One region of the Citrobacter sp. U14242 genome, then DNA from elsewhere that is predicted to be linked to it. Evidence: predicted binding sites of a transcription regulator. Region 1 holds the regulator's gene; each other region holds the start of a gene.

Region 1 (4,243 bases):
TTCGGCTGCTCAGGAGTTGCACCGCGTACCTTCGGCGGTAAGCTACACTGTGCGCCAACTGGAAGAGTGGCTGGCTGTACCTCTTTTTGAACGTCGTCACCGGGACGTGGAATTAACGCCTGCTGGCGCGTGGTTTTTAAAAGAAGGTCGGTCTGTTATCAAAAAAATGCAGATCACCCGTCAGCAATGTCAACAAATCGCCAATGGCTGGCGAGGACAGCTGGCGATTGCGGTAGATAATATTGTTCGCCCGGAACGAACCCGACAGATGATTGTGGATTTCTACCGCCATTTCGATGATGTGGAGCTTCTGGTCTTTCAGGAGGTGTTTAATGGCGTCTGGGACGCGCTTTCGGACGGTCGTGTGGAGTTAGCTATCGGAGCAACGCAGGCCATTCCGGTAGGGGGACGCTATACGTTCCGGGATATGGGAATGTTGAGCTGGAGTTGCGTGGTAGCCAGTCATCATCCGCTGGCGACAATGCCGGGACCGCTCAGTGACGATACGTTGCGCAACTGGCCATCGCTGGTGCGCGAAGACACGTCCCGCACGCTGCCGAAACGTATTACATGGTTGCTGCACAACCAAAAACGCGTCGTGGTTCCTGACTGGGAATCCTCGGCCACCTGCTTGTCAGCCGGACTCTGTGTCGGGATGGTACCGACGCATTTTGCAAAACCGTGGATCGATAGCGGAAAATGGGTGGCGTTACAGCTGGAAAATCCGTTCCCGGATGCCGCGTGTTGCCTGACCTGGCAACAGAATGATACGTCGCCTGCACTGAGCTGGTTACTGGACTACCTGGGGGATAGTGAGACGCTGAATAAAGAGTGGCTGCGGGAGCCGGATGAGCTCCTCGCATAGCGTAATGCCGTTCAGTTAAGCATGTATGGAGAGCAGAACCCTTTCTCGGAGAGAGTATGTTCATTACCCCCGCCAACACCGATTGATGCTTTCTGAACGGCATTACCCACATAACGGGCTTAACGACGATAATCGCGGAATGGACCGTCGGCAACGGAACGACGTTCTACCAGACGTGGATGCACCTCGATTGACTGCGATTCTTCACGTTTATTCACGATACGGTCTAACAGCATGTTGAAAGCTGTTTCACCAAGTGAATCTTTTGGCTGGTGGATGGTGGTCAGCGCAGGGGTGAAGTAACGAGCGTTGCGCACGTTGTCGTAACCGATAACTGAGATATCCTGCGGCACGCGCAGTCCCATCTCGTCTGCGGCACACAGCGCACCCATCGCCATAATATCGCCACCACAGAATACGGCGGTTGGGCGATGCGACTGGGAGATGATTTGTTGCATAGCGCGGTAGCCGGATTCAGGTTCGAAATCACCCTGTACAATCCAGTTTTCGGGAACTTTAATCAGCGCTTCTTCCATCGCTTTCATGAAGCCAGCCAGGCGGCCTGCGCCGGTATTACGCTCCATGGGACCCGGGATCACACCGATCTCACGATGACCGCGTTCAATCAGATACCGGCCCGCCATGTAACCACCTTCGAAAGCGTTATCAATGACGGTATCGGTAAAGTCGGCTTTTGCTTCGCCCCAGTCCATGACCACCATTGGAATATGGCGATACTCTTCGAGCATGGAAAGCAGTGATTCCGGATACTCTGAACACATTACCAACAGGCCATCTACGCGCTTTTGCGCCATCATAGACAGGTATGCCTGCTGTTTTTCAAGACTGTTCCAGGCGTTGCCCAGAATCAGCGTGTAGCCTTTCTGGAAACAATTCTTCTCAACAGCCTCGATAATTTCGGCAAAATAGGCAGCTTCACTGCTGGTTGCCAACAAACCGATCGATTTGGTGTGATTCACCTTCAGGCTACGTGCCACTGCGCTGGGGGAGTAGTGCAGTTCTTTAATCGCTGCCCAGACAGCGTTGCGCGTTTCTTCTGCGACAAAGCGCGTTTTGTTAATTACGTGTGATACGGTTGTAGTGGAAACGTTTGCTCGCTTCGCTACATCTTTAATAGTTGCCATTACATCTCACTCCAGACCATATCCTAAGCTCCTGAGAATACTCCAGGTAAACGTTTGCCTTCACACACCCTCAACGCAACGTCGGGGTTGCGGCACGCCGGGAAAACGACACGGAACGTCAGGAAGGGGTCAATGGCCGGTACGCTAATCAAGTAAGCGTGGAATTTTGTCTGATCTTAACGAAAAGGGGAAGAGTTAAAAGCAGTTATCAATATAAATCGTGAGAGATTTTTGCTTTCAAGTGTGTAAAAATGCGCAATATCACTTTTTGTGTGGGAATAAAAAGGAGAAAACTTGATGAGCACCGATCTGAAATTTTCGTTAGTGACGACCATAATTGTTCTGGGCCTGATTGTCGCGGGTGGCCTGACTGCAGCACTGCACTGATTTCCCCCCGAGGGAGTTTGCTCTCCCTCACCCTTTCTGCTTGTCTTTTCCGTCCTATTTTTTGCCAATAAGCAAAAGTCTTTTGCAATTTTGTTAACTTTATTAATTTTGCGATCAATGTCATGCTTTTGACTCTTATGATGTGTCGTGCCAAGGCTCGACGTTACGGAGTCGATAGATGAAAATAAATTATCCTTTACTGGCGCTGGCGATAGGTGCGTTTGGCATTGGAACGACAGAATTTTCTCCCATGGGATTGCTACCCGTCATTGCCAAAGGTGTGGATGTTTCAATTCCGGCCGCTGGGATGTTAATCAGCGCGTATGCGGTAGGCGTGATGGTTGGCGCACCGCTGATGACATTACTGCTGTCCCATCGTGCGCGTCGCAATGCGCTTATCTTCCTGATGGCCATTTTTACGTTGGGTAATGTGCTTTCGGCGATATCTCCGGATTACACGACGCTGATGCTGTCGCGCATTTTGACCAGTCTTAACCACGGGGCATTTTTTGGCCTCGGTTCGGTTGTGGCAGCAAGCGTTGTCCCCAAACATAAACAGGCCAGCGCCGTTGCGACTATGTTTATGGGGTTAACTATCGCCAATATTGGCGGTGTTCCCGCGGCAACCTGGCTTGGGGAAACCATCGGCTGGCGTATGTCCTTTATGGCGACGGCGGGACTGGGTGTTATCGCAATGGTCAGTCTGTTCTTCTCGTTACCGAAAGGTGGGGCTGGTGAGCGCCCTGATGTGCGCAAAGAACTGGCGGTGTTAATGCGTCCACAAGTGGTGTCAGCGTTACTGACGACCGTTCTGGGGGCCGGGGCGATGTTTACGCTTTATACCTACATCTCACCCGTGCTGCATAGCATTACTCATGCTACGCCGGCGTTTGTCACCGGTATGCTGGTGCTGATTGGCGTTGGGTTCTCTATCGGTAACTATCTGGGGGGGAAACTGGCTGACCGTTCGGTTAACGGTACGCTGAAAGGCTTTTTGCTGCTGCTAATGATTATTATGCTGGCAATACCTTTCCTGGCTCGTAATGAGCTGGGTGCGGCCGTGAGTATGGTGGTGTGGGGCGCAGCAACGTTTGCGGTGGTTCCGCCGCTGCAGATGCGTGTGATGCGCGTTGCCAGCGAGGCACCTGGATTGTCATCGTCAGTTAATATTGGCGCGTTTAATCTGGGGAATGCCCTGGGAGCGGCTGCTGGTGGGGCGGTAATTTCCGGAGGATTGGGCTACAGTTTCGTACCGGTAATGGGGGCGATTGTGGCGGGTCTTGCGCTACTGCTGGTCTTTGTCTCGGCAAGGAAACAAGCGGAAGAAGTCTGCAACGCAACGAATTAAAAACAAAAACGCAGAAGGGAACCCCTTCTGCGTTGTCATTTATGCTGCGAAGTTTTTCGCAACAAATTCCCAGTTCACCAGTGCCCAGAAGTGTTCCAGGTAGCCAGGACGGGCATTACGATAATCGATGTAGTAGGCATGTTCCCACACGTCAACGGTCATCAGAGGCGTCGCGTCAGTCGTCAGCGGTGTACCTGCGTTGGAGGTGGACACGATAGCCAGTTTGCCATCCGTTCCTTTTACCAGCCAGGTCCAGCCAGAACCGAAATTCTTGATAGCGGCGTCGGTGAATTGTGCTTTGAAGTCTGCAAAGCTGCCAAAGGAGGCAGCAATCGCTTCGGCCAGTTTACCGGTCGGCTCGCCACCTGCGTTTGGTGCCAGGCAGTTCCAGTAGAACGTGTGGTTCCATACCTGTGCTGCGTTATTGAATACACCACCTTCAGAGCTACGTACGATCTCTTCCAGTGATTTACCTTCAAACGCGGTGCCTTTAATCAG
Region 2 (4,243 bases), on a different contig from region 1:
ATTGGGTCTGCACGTTGATTGAAGAGTCTGATTTACTGGAGGCCCAGGCAGCAGAGGCCACGTGGGAAGAACTTAAACTCGCTCTGCCGGAGCTTAATATTGGCCTGGTGCATGGGCGCATGAAACCTGCCGAGAAGCTGTCTGTCATGGCTGCGTTTAAACAGGGTGCAATGCATTTACTGGTCGCCACTACAGTGATTGAAGTCGGTGTAGACGTACCAAACGCCAGCCTGATGATTATTGAAAACCCGGAGCGTCTGGGCTTAGCGCAGTTACACCAGCTGCGCGGCCGCGTCGGTCGCGGTGCAGTCGCTTCTCACTGCGTCCTGCTGTACAAATCACCGCTGTCAAAAACAGCGCAAAAACGTCTGCAGGTGCTGCGAGACAGCAACGACGGATTCATTATTGCGCAAAAAGATTTGGAGATCCGCGGCCCCGGTGAACTGTTGGGTACACGCCAGACCGGAACGGCGGAATTTAAGGTAGCGGATTTACTGCGCGATCAGGCCATTATTCCGGAAGTTCAGCGCATTGCCCGCCATATTCACGAACGTTATCCACAGCAGGCAGTGGCGCTGATAGAGCGCTGGATGCCAGAAACTGAACGCTACTCCAACGCATAACCCTCTTCATCGCGGCGGTTATCACACCGCCGCACGGCCTTTATTGCGCAAAAATCGGCAACAGCAGATACAGCTTAATCACCAGTGCGTTGACGATATCGATAAAGAACGCCCCCACCATCGGCACCACCAGAAACGCCATATGTGATGGGCCAAAACGTTCGGTAATCGCCTGCATGTTGGCAATCGCTGTCGGCGTTGCGCCGAGGCCAAAGCCACAGTGCCCGGCTGCCAGAACCGCCGCATCGTAGTTCTTACCCATCAGGCGCCAGGTGACGAAAATCGCATACAGCGCCATGAAAACGGTCTGTACGACAAGGATTGCCAACATTGGCAGCGCCAGCGAAGCCAGTTCCCATAGCTTGAGGCTCATTAACGCCATTGCCAGGAACAGCGACAGGCTGACGTTACCAAGCACCGAAACCGCACGCTCAAACACCCGATAAAAGCCCAGTAGCGCCAGACCATTACTCAGGATCACACCAACAAACAGTACGCAGACGAAGGTCGGCAGTTCCAGCACCGTTCCCACCAACATTTGCGCAACGATTTTGCCCACCGTCAGGCAGATAGCAATCAGCGCGATAGTTTCAATCAGCACCAGCGAGGTGATCATGCGCCCAACATCCGGCTTTTCAAACGCAGTCGGTACTGCCTGATCGTCCGGCATACCATCCGGAGTCGTGGAGTGTTTAACCAGATAGCGCGCGACAGGACCACCAATCAAACCGCCCAGCACCAGGCCGAACGTTGCGCATGCCATTGCCACTTCAGTTGCATTAGCGAAACCATAGCGTTCAATAAACAGCTTGCTCCACGCCGCTCCGGTTCCGTGCCCACCAGAGAGCGTTATCGAACCGGCAATCAGGCCCATCAACGGGTCGAGACCCAGCAGGCTTGCCATACCGATACCGATGGCGTTCTGCATTAATAGCAGCCCAACAACCACAATCAGAAAGATGCCCACCACGCGGCCGCCAGCGCGCAGGCTGGCAATATTGGCATTCAGGCCGATAGTTGCGAAGAACGCCAGCATCAGCGGATCGCGCAACGTCATATCAAAATTGACCTCCCAGCCCATGCTTTTTTTCAGCACCAGCAACGCGATCGCCACCAGCAATCCACCTGCTACAGGTTCGGGAATCGTATATTTTTTCAGGAAAGAGACAGACTGGACGAGCTTACGCCCCAGCAGCAACACCAGGGTTGCAGCAACCAGTGTTGATAATGTATCGAGGTAAAACATATACAGCTCCATTAGTGCGCTTTGCAGTTCTGCTACGCACGATTCATTCCAGGTCGATTTTTAGCTCTTAATGAGTTATCGGGGTGGATTTTAAGCAGAAAATGATGAAAAGTTATATAAAAATGTTTGTTTATCCGTTTTAAATATTAAGAATAGTTACTCGCAAACGTTTGCTTTTCTGCCCTGGTCAGATAAAATCACCGCTTTTCCACCATGGGATTGCCTCTGATGTCCGTTAACGCCGTAGAGTCGACCAATGCGCAACCGGTTGCGCAGACTCACAACAGTGAACTGATTTACCGTCTTGAAGATCGCCCCCCGCTAGCCCAAACCCTGTTTGCCGCCTGTCAGCACCTGCTGGCCATGTTCGTCGCGGTAATCACGCCTGCTCTGTTAATCTGCCAGGCGCTCGGTTTACCGGCTCAGGATACTCAACACATTATCAGTATGTCGCTGTTCGCTTCTGGCGTAGCTTCTATCATTCAGATTAAAGCCTGGGGACCGGTGGGTTCAGGGCTGTTATCCATTCAGGGCACCAGCTTTAACTTTGTTGCGCCGCTGATTATGGGCGGTACGGCGCTAAAAACCGGTGGCGCCGATATCCCAACCATGATGGCGGCGTTGTTTGGCACACTGATGCTGGCAAGCTGCACCGAGATGGTTATCTCGCGTGTACTGCATCTGGCACGTCGTATTATTACTCCGCTGGTCTCAGGGGTGGTAGTAATGATCATTGGTCTGTCACTGATTCAGGTGGGTCTGACATCGATTGGCGGCGGTTACGCCGCAATGAGCGACAATACCTTTGGCGCACCGAAGAATCTGATGCTGGCGGGTGTCGTGCTGGCGCTGATTATCATTCTTAATCGCCAGCGCAACCCGTACCTGCGCGTTGCGTCACTGGTGATTGCCATGGCTGCGGGCTACCTGCTGGCCTGGTTTATGGGCATGTTGCCGCAAAATACCGCTCCGGTAAGTCAGGATCTGATCATGGTACCAACGCCGCTGTATTACGGTCTGGGTATCGACTGGAGCTTACTGCTACCGCTGATGCTGGTCTTTATGATCACCTCGCTGGAGACCATCGGTGATATTACGGCCACCTCCGATGTCTCCGAACAACCGGTCTCGGGTCCGCTGTACATGAAACGTCTGAAAGGTGGAGTACTGGCGAACGGCCTGAACTCGTTTGTTTCTGCCGTGTTCAACACCTTCCCGAACTCCTGCTTCGGTCAGAATAACGGGGTCATCCAGTTAACCGGCGTTGCCAGCCGCTATGTTGGTTTTGTGGTGGCGCTGATGCTGATCGCACTGGGTCTGTTCCCGGCAGTCAGTGGCTTTGTACAACATATCCCTGAACCTGTTCTGGGCGGGGCAACGCTGGTGATGTTCGGGACTATCGCGGCCTCCGGGGTACGTATCGTGTCACGTGAACCGCTGAACCGCCGTGCCATTCTGATTATTGCACTGTCGCTGGCTGTCGGCCTCGGCGTCTCCCAGCAACCGCTGATCCTGCAGTTTGCGCCTGACTGGGTGAAAAACCTGCTCTCTTCTGGCATTGCTGCTGGCGGTATTACCGCTATTGTTCTGAACCTGATTTTCCCGCCAGAGAAAGCGTAAGCGAAATGCGGCGTTGATTCAGAATCAACGCCGCTGTAACGCTCTTTCACCATTCCCGCCTTGAGGATTGCGCGTAAATCGTGCATAACTTGACTATGTGCACTTCGCGGGATGGAAGACCATGAAATTTATTGGAAAGCTGCTTATTTACGTGCTGATCGCCTGTGCAGTGGCGATCCTCGGCCTTTATTTTCTACTGCAAACCCGTTGGGGTGCAGAGCATGTCAGCGCCTGGGTGTCAGAGAACAGCAGCTACCACCTGGCTTTTGATGCCATCGATCACCGGTTTTCCTCCCCATCCCATATTCTGTTGAAAAATGTCACTTTTGGTCGTGATGGGCAGCCTGCCACGTTGGTCGCAAAAACGGTTGATATTGGCCTGAGCAGTCGTCAGATCACCGACCCGTTGCACGTTGACACCATCTTGTTGCAAAACGGTACGCTCAATCTTTCTCAACAAACTGCGCCGCTTCCGTTCCAGGCCGATCGCCTGCAGCTACAGGATATGGCATTAAATAGCCCCGGCAGTGAGTGGAACCTGAGCGCGCAACGCGTGAACGGTGGCGTTATTCCCTGGAACCCTGAGGCGGGTAAAATTCTCGGCAACAAAGCGCAAATTCAGCTCAGCGCCAGTTCATTAACGCTTAACGACGTTCCCACCACCAACGTGCTAATTGAAGGCAGCATTGACCATGACCGTGTGACGTTAAGTAACATTGGCGCAGATGTCGCACGCGGCGCGTTAACCGGCGTT
Region 3 (4,243 bases), on a different contig from region 1:
ATGGGCAATCAGGCGATCCGCCGCCTGCCACGCCTCTGCGGTGGTTTCGCGTACAATCACGTGCAGGCGAATACCAAATCGGATCTTGCGCCCGAGCGCCGCCGCTTTAGCCCGCACCTGTTCAATCTTCTCTTTGACCTGTTCAGGTGGCTCGCCCCAGGTCAGATAGAGATCAACCTGCTCGGCGGCAAGATCCTGCGCCACGTCGGAAGAACCGCCGAAGTACAGCGGAGGGTGGGGCCGTTGCACAGGCGGGAAAAAGAGTTTTGCCCCACGGACGTGGACGTGTTTACCGTTGAAATCCACGGTTTCGCCTTGCAGCAAGCGCCGCCATACCTGAGTGAATTCAGCGGAGGCTTCATAACGTTCTGTGTGATCGAGGAACACGCCATCGCCCGCCAGCTCCTGCGGATCGCTGCCGGTTACCAGGTTAAACAGCGCGCGACCGTTGGACAGTCTGTCGAGCGTCGCCGCCTGGCGTGCCGCAACCGTGGGTGAGGTTACGCTGGGACGTAGCGCGACCAAAAATTTTAACCGCTGGGTGACCGGGATCATTGAGGCGGCGACCAGCCAGGCATCTTCGCAGGAGCGACCGGTCGGGATCAGCACCCCGGTAAACCCCAGACGATCGGCTGTTTGCGCGATTTGTTGCAGATAACTGTGATCGACCGGGCGTGAACCTTCTTCTGTTCCCAGATAATGGCCGTCACCGTGCGTGGGTAAAAACCAGAACATGTTCAGACTCATAATTTTGCTCCTGCCTGCTGAGTGGGCTGCCAGATACGCTGGCGAATATCGATTTTTTTCGGCAACAACCGGTTGTCATAAAACAGATCGGCGGTTTGTTGCTGCAGTGCGGCAACAGAGGCGCTTACAGGGGTAATAGTGGTTGGCGGGCGATGGTCCAGATAAGATGCTATGACCGGTTCAGGCAGCCCCATGGTTTTAGCCAGCAGGGTGATACTTTGCTGACGTTGACTGAGGGTTAAGGCATCGGCCTGGCTAAAGGTGTCTAATACGCCATGAATAAAAGCGCCGTTTTTCTCGGCATAAGGGCGCGCGGCGAGGTAAAACGAACCGGTCTGTTTGAGGTCGGTACCATCTTTCAAAACGCGTACGTCACCTTGCAGTAACGCGGCGGAGTAGTACGGGTCCCAAATTGCCCATGCATCCACATTTCCTTGTTGGAAAGCGGCACGCGCATCGGCGGGTGTCAGATACGTGGCCTGGATATCGGTAAAATTCAACCCAGCCTGCTGCAGGGCGCGGAGCAGTAAATTGTGGGCGCTGGAACCTTTCTGGAAGGCGACTTTATGTCCTTTAAGCTCTGCGACGCTCTGGATTGGGCTATTTTTCGGCACCAGAACCACTTCAGCTTTCGGTTTGGGCGGCTCGACGCCTACGTAGACCAGATCGGCCCCGGCGGCCTGGGCAAAAATCGGCGGGATATCACCGGTGCTGCCCAGATCGATGCTGCCGATATTTAGCGCCTCCAGCATTTGTGGTCCGGCAGGAAACTCAATCCATGAGATTTTTGTCTGTGGGTAGCGTTTTTCCAGCAACTGATGGCTTTTTGCCAACACCATGCTGATGCTCCCTTTCTGATAACCAATGCGCAGGGCATCTGGCGCGGTATCTGCGGCGTGAACCAGCGTCGATAAAGACAGCAGCCCAGTCAGCGCCAGCCATGGCGTATGGCGTTTAAGTAAATTAAGCATGGGCGGCACCTCGCAGAGCGTTCAAGGACAAAAGCTGGACATCGCGGCGTTGCAAAGCCTGCCAGAAGGTATCAAGCGCACTGTCCAGGCGCAGTTGCAGGTTGGGCGTAAACTGCGGCTTATGCTGATAATCGATGACCTGCGAATCATCGGCAAAAACACCGTGCAGGATCTCCTGGGCTTTCAGTGCGCTGAGGACGGGTTTCAGGGCGTAATCGACGGCCAGCAAATGCGCCACGGTGCCGCCGGTCGCCAGCGGCAACACGACTTTGCCCTCCAGCGCGCGTTCAGGGAGCAGATCGAGCAAGGTTTTCAATGCGCCGGAATAGGCCGCTTTGTAGACCGGCGTGGCGACAATCAGTCCGTCGGCGGCCTGCAGTTGTTCGATAAACGTCTTCAGCGCCGGGCTGTCGAATCGCGCATAGATCAGATCATCGGGCGCAAAATTGTGCAAATTCCAGTGGTAAACCTCGATTTCCTGCCCGTTCAGTTTTTCTCGCGCATATTCCAGTAAGGCGCCGGAGCGAGAGGGGAAGCGTGGGCTGCCCGCCAGAGTGATAACGCGCATATTTACAATCTCTCCTTATAACCAATTGTTCGTTTTTATTTAACATTGATAACAATTTGTGCAGTCTGGCAGAGAGGTTTTGTTTATCGAAATGATTTATGCGGGATAGAAAAGCTGAAAATTGCATAAAACGAGGAGCGGAAAGAAAACGTTTGCTTTTTATTGCCGCAGGTCAATTCCCTTTTTGTTCGCGATCGCACATAATACGCCCCCGGTTTGCACACCGGGAATCCAGGAGAGTTCATGTACTACCCCTTCGTTCGTAAAGCCCTTTTTCAGCTCGATCCAGAGCGCGCTCATGAATTAACATTCCAGCAATTACGTCGCATTACGGGTACACCGCTTGAAGCGCTTGTCCGCCAGAAAGTACCCGCAAAACCGGTTACCTGTATGGGGCTGACGTTTAAAAATCCGCTCGGTCTTGCTGCCGGACTGGATAAAGACGGGGAGTGCATTGATGCACTTGGGGCGATGGGATTCGGTTCAATTGAAATCGGTACTGTGACGCCGCGTCCGCAGCCGGGTAACGATAAGCCGCGTCTGTTCCGTCTGGTCGATGCAGAAGGTTTGATCAACCGCATGGGGTTTAATAACCTGGGTGTTGATAACCTGGTCGAGAACGTTAAAAAATCGCATTTTGACGGTATTCTGGGGATTAATATTGGTAAGAATAAAGACACCCCGGTAGAGAATGGCAAAGATGACTATCTGATTTGTATGGAAAAAGTCTATGCTTATGCTGGTTATATTGCGATTAATATCTCTTCACCAAATACTCCAGGGTTGCGTACGCTACAATATGGCGAGGCTCTGGATGATCTGCTGGCGGCTATTAAAAATAAGCAAAACGATCTCCAGGCGATCCACCATAAATATGTGCCGGTGGCGGTAAAGATCGCGCCGGATCTTTCTGTGGAGGAACTGATCCAGGTTGCCGACAGTTTGGTTCGTCATAATATTGATGGCGTTATTGCCACAAATACCACCCTTGATCGTTCCCTTGTTCAGGGAATGAAGAATTGTGACCAAATGGGTGGTTTGAGCGGCCGACCATTGCAATTAAAAAGTACAGAAATTATTCGTCAGTTGTCTCAGGAATTAAAAGGGCAGTTGCCGATTATTGGTGTTGGTGGGATCGACTCGGTGATTGCCGCGCGGGAAAAAATGGCTGCCGGTGCTTCACTGGTTCAGATTTATTCGGGATTTATTTTTAAAGGTCCGCCGTTGATTAAAGAAATCGTCAGCAATATCTGATCCATGCCTTAATCCGACAACCAGGGCTTTATTTCTAGCCCTGGTTGTTTTATATTCCTTTACTGTTGCTTATTTAAACATTCTGAGCTTTTATTATTAGGGCAATAAACGAAGCGGCAAAAGGATAGTGTCGCAATGGCGATGATTAAGGAAAGGAGAGAAACTGATGCGAATTAAACCCGACGATAACTGGCGCTGGTATTATGATGAAGAGCACGATCGCATGATGCTCGATTTAGCCAATGGCATGTTATTCCGCTCGCGTTTTGCGCGTAAAATGCTCACGCCTGATGCATTTTCTCCGTCTGGTTTTTGTGTCGATGACGCTGCGCTTTATTTCTCCTTCGAAGAAAAATGCCGTTACCTGGATTTAGCTAAAGAACAAAAAGCGGAACTGGTGCTAAATGCGTTGGTGGCTATTCGGTATCTTAAACCGCAAATGCCAAAAAGCTGGCACTTTGTTGCCCACGGCGTGAACTGGTCGCCAATGGTAGGTGACGCCGCCTGTGTTTATTTGAGCGATACTGAAGAACAGGTAAATCTGTTAGTGGTTGAGCCGGGTGAAAATGCTGCCTTGTGTCTGCTGGCACAGCCGGGAGTGGTCATTGCCGGTCGCACCATGCAACTTGGTGATGCGATTAAAATCATGAATGACAGACTGAAACCGCAGGCGATTGTCGACAGTTTCAGCCTTGAGCAGGCG
Region 4 (4,243 bases), on a different contig from region 1:
CCGGAAGATATTGCGCTGCTGGCTAATTATTTCATCGATAAATACCGTAATGATGTGCCGCAAGATATTCATGGTCTGAGCGAAGCGGCACGTATTGCCTTACTTCATCATACCTGGCCTGGCAATGTCAGGATGCTGGAAAATGCCATCGTGCGCAGCATGATTATGCAAGAGAACGACGGGATGCTGAAAAAGATTGTCTTTGAAGAGGAGGAGTTAAACTTAGGCGTTGCAGATATCCCAACCGTTGTCAGCCGACCCATACGCTCTGAGCCAGAGGGGGATAGCTCCCTTGACATACAGGTGGCCAGATTCGAAAAAAGCCTGATTGAAACGGCACTAAATACTTGTCAGGGAAATATTGCCGCTGCGGCACGCAGTCTCAATGTTTCCCGAACGACGCTGCAATACAAAGTACAGAAATACGCTATTCGCTTCGGCGTGGTTAATGACTGATGAAAGCCAGCGACATTATGCCGCTGGCGATATCGTTAACCTTCGTTGTGCATCTCAAGATTTTCCGCTTCGTTCTGGCGCAATACCGCTTTGGCATCGTCATTACGCAAAGAGTCCAGGAAATCGAGATACTGCTGGTCAACATCTTTAGTGACATAGACGCCATTAAACACGGAGCATTCAAACTGCTGAATATCCGGGTTCTCAGCACGCACAGCGTCGATCAGATCATTCAGATCCTGGAAGATGAGCCCATCCGCGCCAATGATTTGACGGATCTCGTCTACTTCACGACCATGAGCAATCAGCTCCGTCGCCGTAGGCATATCGATACCATAAACGTTCGGGAAGCGAATCTCCGGTGCGGCAGAGGCCAGATACACCTTCTTCGCTCCGGCCTCACGCGCCATCTCGATAATCTGTTCTGAGGTGGTCCCGCGCACAATGGAGTCGTCTACCAGCAGCACGTTCTTATCACGGAATTCCGCACGGTTGGCGTTCAGCTTACGGCGCACGGATTTACGGCGCAGTTGCTGACCCGGCATGATAAAGGTACGCCCCACGTAGCGGTTTTTCACAAACCCCTGACGATATGGCTTACCGAGGATACGGGCAATTTCCAGCGCAATATCACAAGAGGTTTCCGGAATGGGGATCACCACGTCAATATCCAGATCTTCCCACTCACGGGCAATTTTTTCGCCAAGCTTTGTTCCCATATTCACACGGGCGCTATAGACGGAAATCTTGTCGATGAAGGAGTCAGGACGCGCGAAGTAAACATATTCAAACAGGCATGGGTTACTGACCGGATTATCGGCACACTGGCGGGTAAACAACTGGCCTTTTTCGGTAATATACACCGCCTCACCAGGAGCAACATCACGCAGGAATTCAAAGCCCAGCGTATCCAGCGCCACGCTCTCGGAAGCCACCATATATTCGGTACGACCATCGCCGATATCGCGTTTGCCCAGCACCAGCGGGCGGATACCATTAGGATCGCGGAAGGCCACCATACCGTGGCCGATAATCATCGCCACGCAGGCATAGGCGCCGCGGATCTGGCGGTTAGTTGCGGCAATCGCAGCAAAAATATTATCGGCTTCCAGCGGGTAGTGGCGGAAATTATCCAGCTCGCTGGCGAAAATATTCAGCAGAATTTCAGAATCTGAAGTGGTATTGATGTGACGGCGCTTTTCTTCGAACAGCTTTTTACGCAGCTCATGCGCGTTGGTCAGGTTGCCGTTGTGGGCAAGCGTGATGCCATACGGTGAGTTGACATAAAAAGGTTGAGCTTCGGAGGCGCTGGAGCTGCCAGCCGTTGGGTAACGCACATGACCGATGCCCATATTGCCCTGCAAACGCTGCATATGGCGCGCTTCAAAAATATCGCTCACCATTCCGTTTGCTTTACGCAAACGGAAGCAGTTATTGGCATCAATGGTGATGATGCCTGCGGCATCCTGACCACGGTGCTGAAGCACCGTTAACGCGTCATAAATCGACTGGTTTACCGGCATAACACCGGCGATACCGACAATACCGCACATACGTCTTTTCCTCGTTCAGCAACGACCCAAAGTTTATACTTTGGGCAAGAAACTTGACGAGCTTTGCAGATAGTCAAAGAACCATCTGATGATGAAACTGAACTGTGGGATCAGCTGCGACTTACTCCAGTCTTCACTTTTCGACACACCGGTAAATGTATCGAGAAAGAACAGTATGGCGGCGACGATCAACGCCCCTCTCAGAGCACCGAAGCAGATCCCCAACACCCTGTCAGTCCCCGACAGGCCTGTTTTCTCCACCAGCTGACCTATCACAAAGTTAACGATAGCGCCGACGATAAGTGTCGCGATAAACAGTATCGCGATAGCAATCCCATTCCGAACCAGTTCGTCTTCAAAGCCCGTAAACCAGACAGACAGGTAAGTGTAGTAATGGCTGGCGACAAAGAAAGCACAACCCCAAGTCACCAACGATAATGCTTCACGTACAAAGCCACGGATCAGGCTAACCAGACAGGAAAAACCAATCACCGCGATAATGGCGTAATCAATCCAGACCATAAGTGTCCCACGATTTTACGCCCTGTCGTCCTGTTCGGGGCGCATTCTAACAGAAAAAGAAAACGTTTGCGTAGGGATTTCCTTTCCACGCGTAAATAAAAATGGCGCTGAAAAAATCTTCAACGCCATACGGTTTTATGCCTCTTCGGGCACTGCCGGAGAGCGGTGTTAATACCTTATCCGGCCTACATGAGACAGCCCCTTAATTAGGGGTATACCCCATAACAACTCCACTCAGGCCGGAGATTTTCTGCAGTTCTCCCAGCGAGTTTTTCAGCTTATCTCTGGACGCATCAGGCCCGACAAGAATTCGGGTTATTTTACCCTGTACTGGCGTTGACGGGGAAGTATATACCCGGAAACCCGCACCACGTAACTTACCGACGATCTCATTGACCTTATCCGCATTTTTCAACGCGCCAAGCTGCACAACGTAGGCTTTCCCGGTTGGTGCCGGGGCGTCGTCGACGACCGGTTTCGGTGCAGGGGCAGGAACGGGCGTCGGCGCCGGAGCAGCAGCAACAGTTTGCGGCTTCGGTTTAGGTTTTGGTGGCTCCACAGGTGCAGGGATAGGATCTAACTCCGCGTTGTTTGCTGCCGTCAGACGCGACGGATCCAATGACGGTGCAGCCGCATCACCGGCACGTACCTCTTCTGCGGCACCTTCCGGCGGTTGCGTCGGCAGTGCCTGCGTCGCCGCAGGCATCATGTCCGGTTCATCGCGATCGCCGGGTTTTGGTACCAGCGGGATCGCCGCAAACTCATCCTGATAATGTTTTTTCTGCCCGTCGAGCAACCCGGGAAGCACAATCACCCCAAGCGCGACCAGCACAATAGTGCCAACTAATCGATTCTGAAACTTACTCGCCACCGCTTCTCCCCACGTCTATTACTTCCATGACATGTGCGACAGTGTGAAACGATCCACACACCAACACGGTATCTTCTGGTTTTGCCGCGGCCAGGGCCGCAAGCCATGCCTGAGCCACGCTGTCATAGGCTTCGCCATTACCCAGGTGCTCCAGCAGTTGTTCTGCCGTTGCGCCACGCGGGCCTTCCAGAGGCGCACAATACCAATCGTCAACCACGCTTTTCAACCAGGCTAACGTACCGGCAATGTCTTTATCATGTAGCATACCGATAACCGCAAGTACGCGCCCGCTTTTCACTAACTTTTTCAGACGTTCAGTCAAATATTCCGCTGCATGCGGATTATGAGCAACATCAAAAATCACTCGCGGTGACTTGCTCACAATCTGAAAACGCCCCGGTAAAATAGCCTGCTCGATACCTTCACGAATCGCCTGCTCGCTGACGTTAAGTCCGCTGGCTCTCAGTGCTGCCAGTGCGGTCGCGGCGTTAGGTTGCGGGACCTGCGGTAACGGCAGTTGTGTCAGCGTACCGTGGCTATCTGTGAATGACCAGTCGTTCTCTGTAACCGAATAGCGCCAGTCCACACCACGGCGCTGCAGTATCGCCCCTGTCTCTTGCGCCACATCTGCGATGGTATAGGGCATTTCCGGTTCACCGACGATAGCCGGTTTCTCTGCTCGGAAGATCCCCGCCTTCTCACGGCCAATGCTTTCGCGATCGGGCCCCAGCCAGTCAGTATGGTCAAGCGCAATGCTGGTGACTACCGCGACATCAGCATCGACGATATTGGTTGCGTCAAGACGGCCGCCTAACCCCACTTCCAGAATCACCACATCAAG

What was found. Region 1 encodes PurR, which represses purine synthesis genes. Its sites were predicted from a motif close to CANGCAAACGTTTGCNTG; they were not measured.
Region 2: the regulator PurR is predicted to act here: its motif matches at 2,029-2,046, upstream of gltS (sodium/glutamate symporter).
Region 3: the regulator PurR is predicted to act here: its motif matches at 2,428-2,445, upstream of pyrD (quinone-dependent dihydroorotate dehydrogenase).
Region 4: the regulator PurR is predicted to act here: its motif matches at 2,587-2,604, upstream of cvpA (colicin V production protein).

The regions. Positions count from the first base shown of each region.
Region 1 is NZ_JBKGLW010000004.1:169,016-173,258, reverse strand. Features, by position in the region: gene punR (DNA-binding transcriptional activator PunR) at 1-865, shown strand, start outside; gene purR (HTH-type transcriptional repressor PurR) at 985-2,010, opposite strand; gene cydH (cytochrome bd-I accessory subunit CydH) at 2,308-2,397, shown strand; gene ACLJXE_RS07910 (MFS transporter) at 2,576-3,745, shown strand; gene sodB (superoxide dismutase [Fe]) at 3,785-4,243, opposite strand, start outside.
Region 2 is NZ_JBKGLW010000002.1:337,748-341,990, forward strand. Features, by position in the region: gene recG (ATP-dependent DNA helicase RecG) at 1-623, shown strand, start outside; gene gltS (sodium/glutamate symporter) at 664-1,869, opposite strand; gene xanP (xanthine/proton symporter XanP) at 2,098-3,489, shown strand; gene ACLJXE_RS04360 (AsmA family protein) at 3,611-4,243, shown strand, end outside.
Region 3 is NZ_JBKGLW010000008.1:27,700-31,942, reverse strand. Features, by position in the region: gene ssuD (FMNH2-dependent alkanesulfonate monooxygenase) at 1-747, opposite strand, end outside; gene ACLJXE_RS14325 (sulfonate ABC transporter substrate-binding protein) at 744-1,718, opposite strand; gene ssuE (NADPH-dependent FMN reductase) at 1,711-2,286, opposite strand; gene pyrD (quinone-dependent dihydroorotate dehydrogenase) at 2,530-3,540, shown strand; gene zapC (cell division protein ZapC) at 3,707-4,243, shown strand, end outside.
Region 4 is NZ_JBKGLW010000001.1:264,310-268,552, reverse strand. Features, by position in the region: gene ACLJXE_RS01265 (sigma-54 interaction domain-containing protein) at 1-456, shown strand, start outside; gene purF (amidophosphoribosyltransferase) at 492-2,009, opposite strand; gene cvpA (colicin V production protein) at 2,043-2,531, opposite strand; gene dedD (cell division protein DedD) at 2,734-3,402, opposite strand; gene folC (bifunctional tetrahydrofolate synthase/dihydrofolate synthase) at 3,392-4,243, opposite strand, start outside.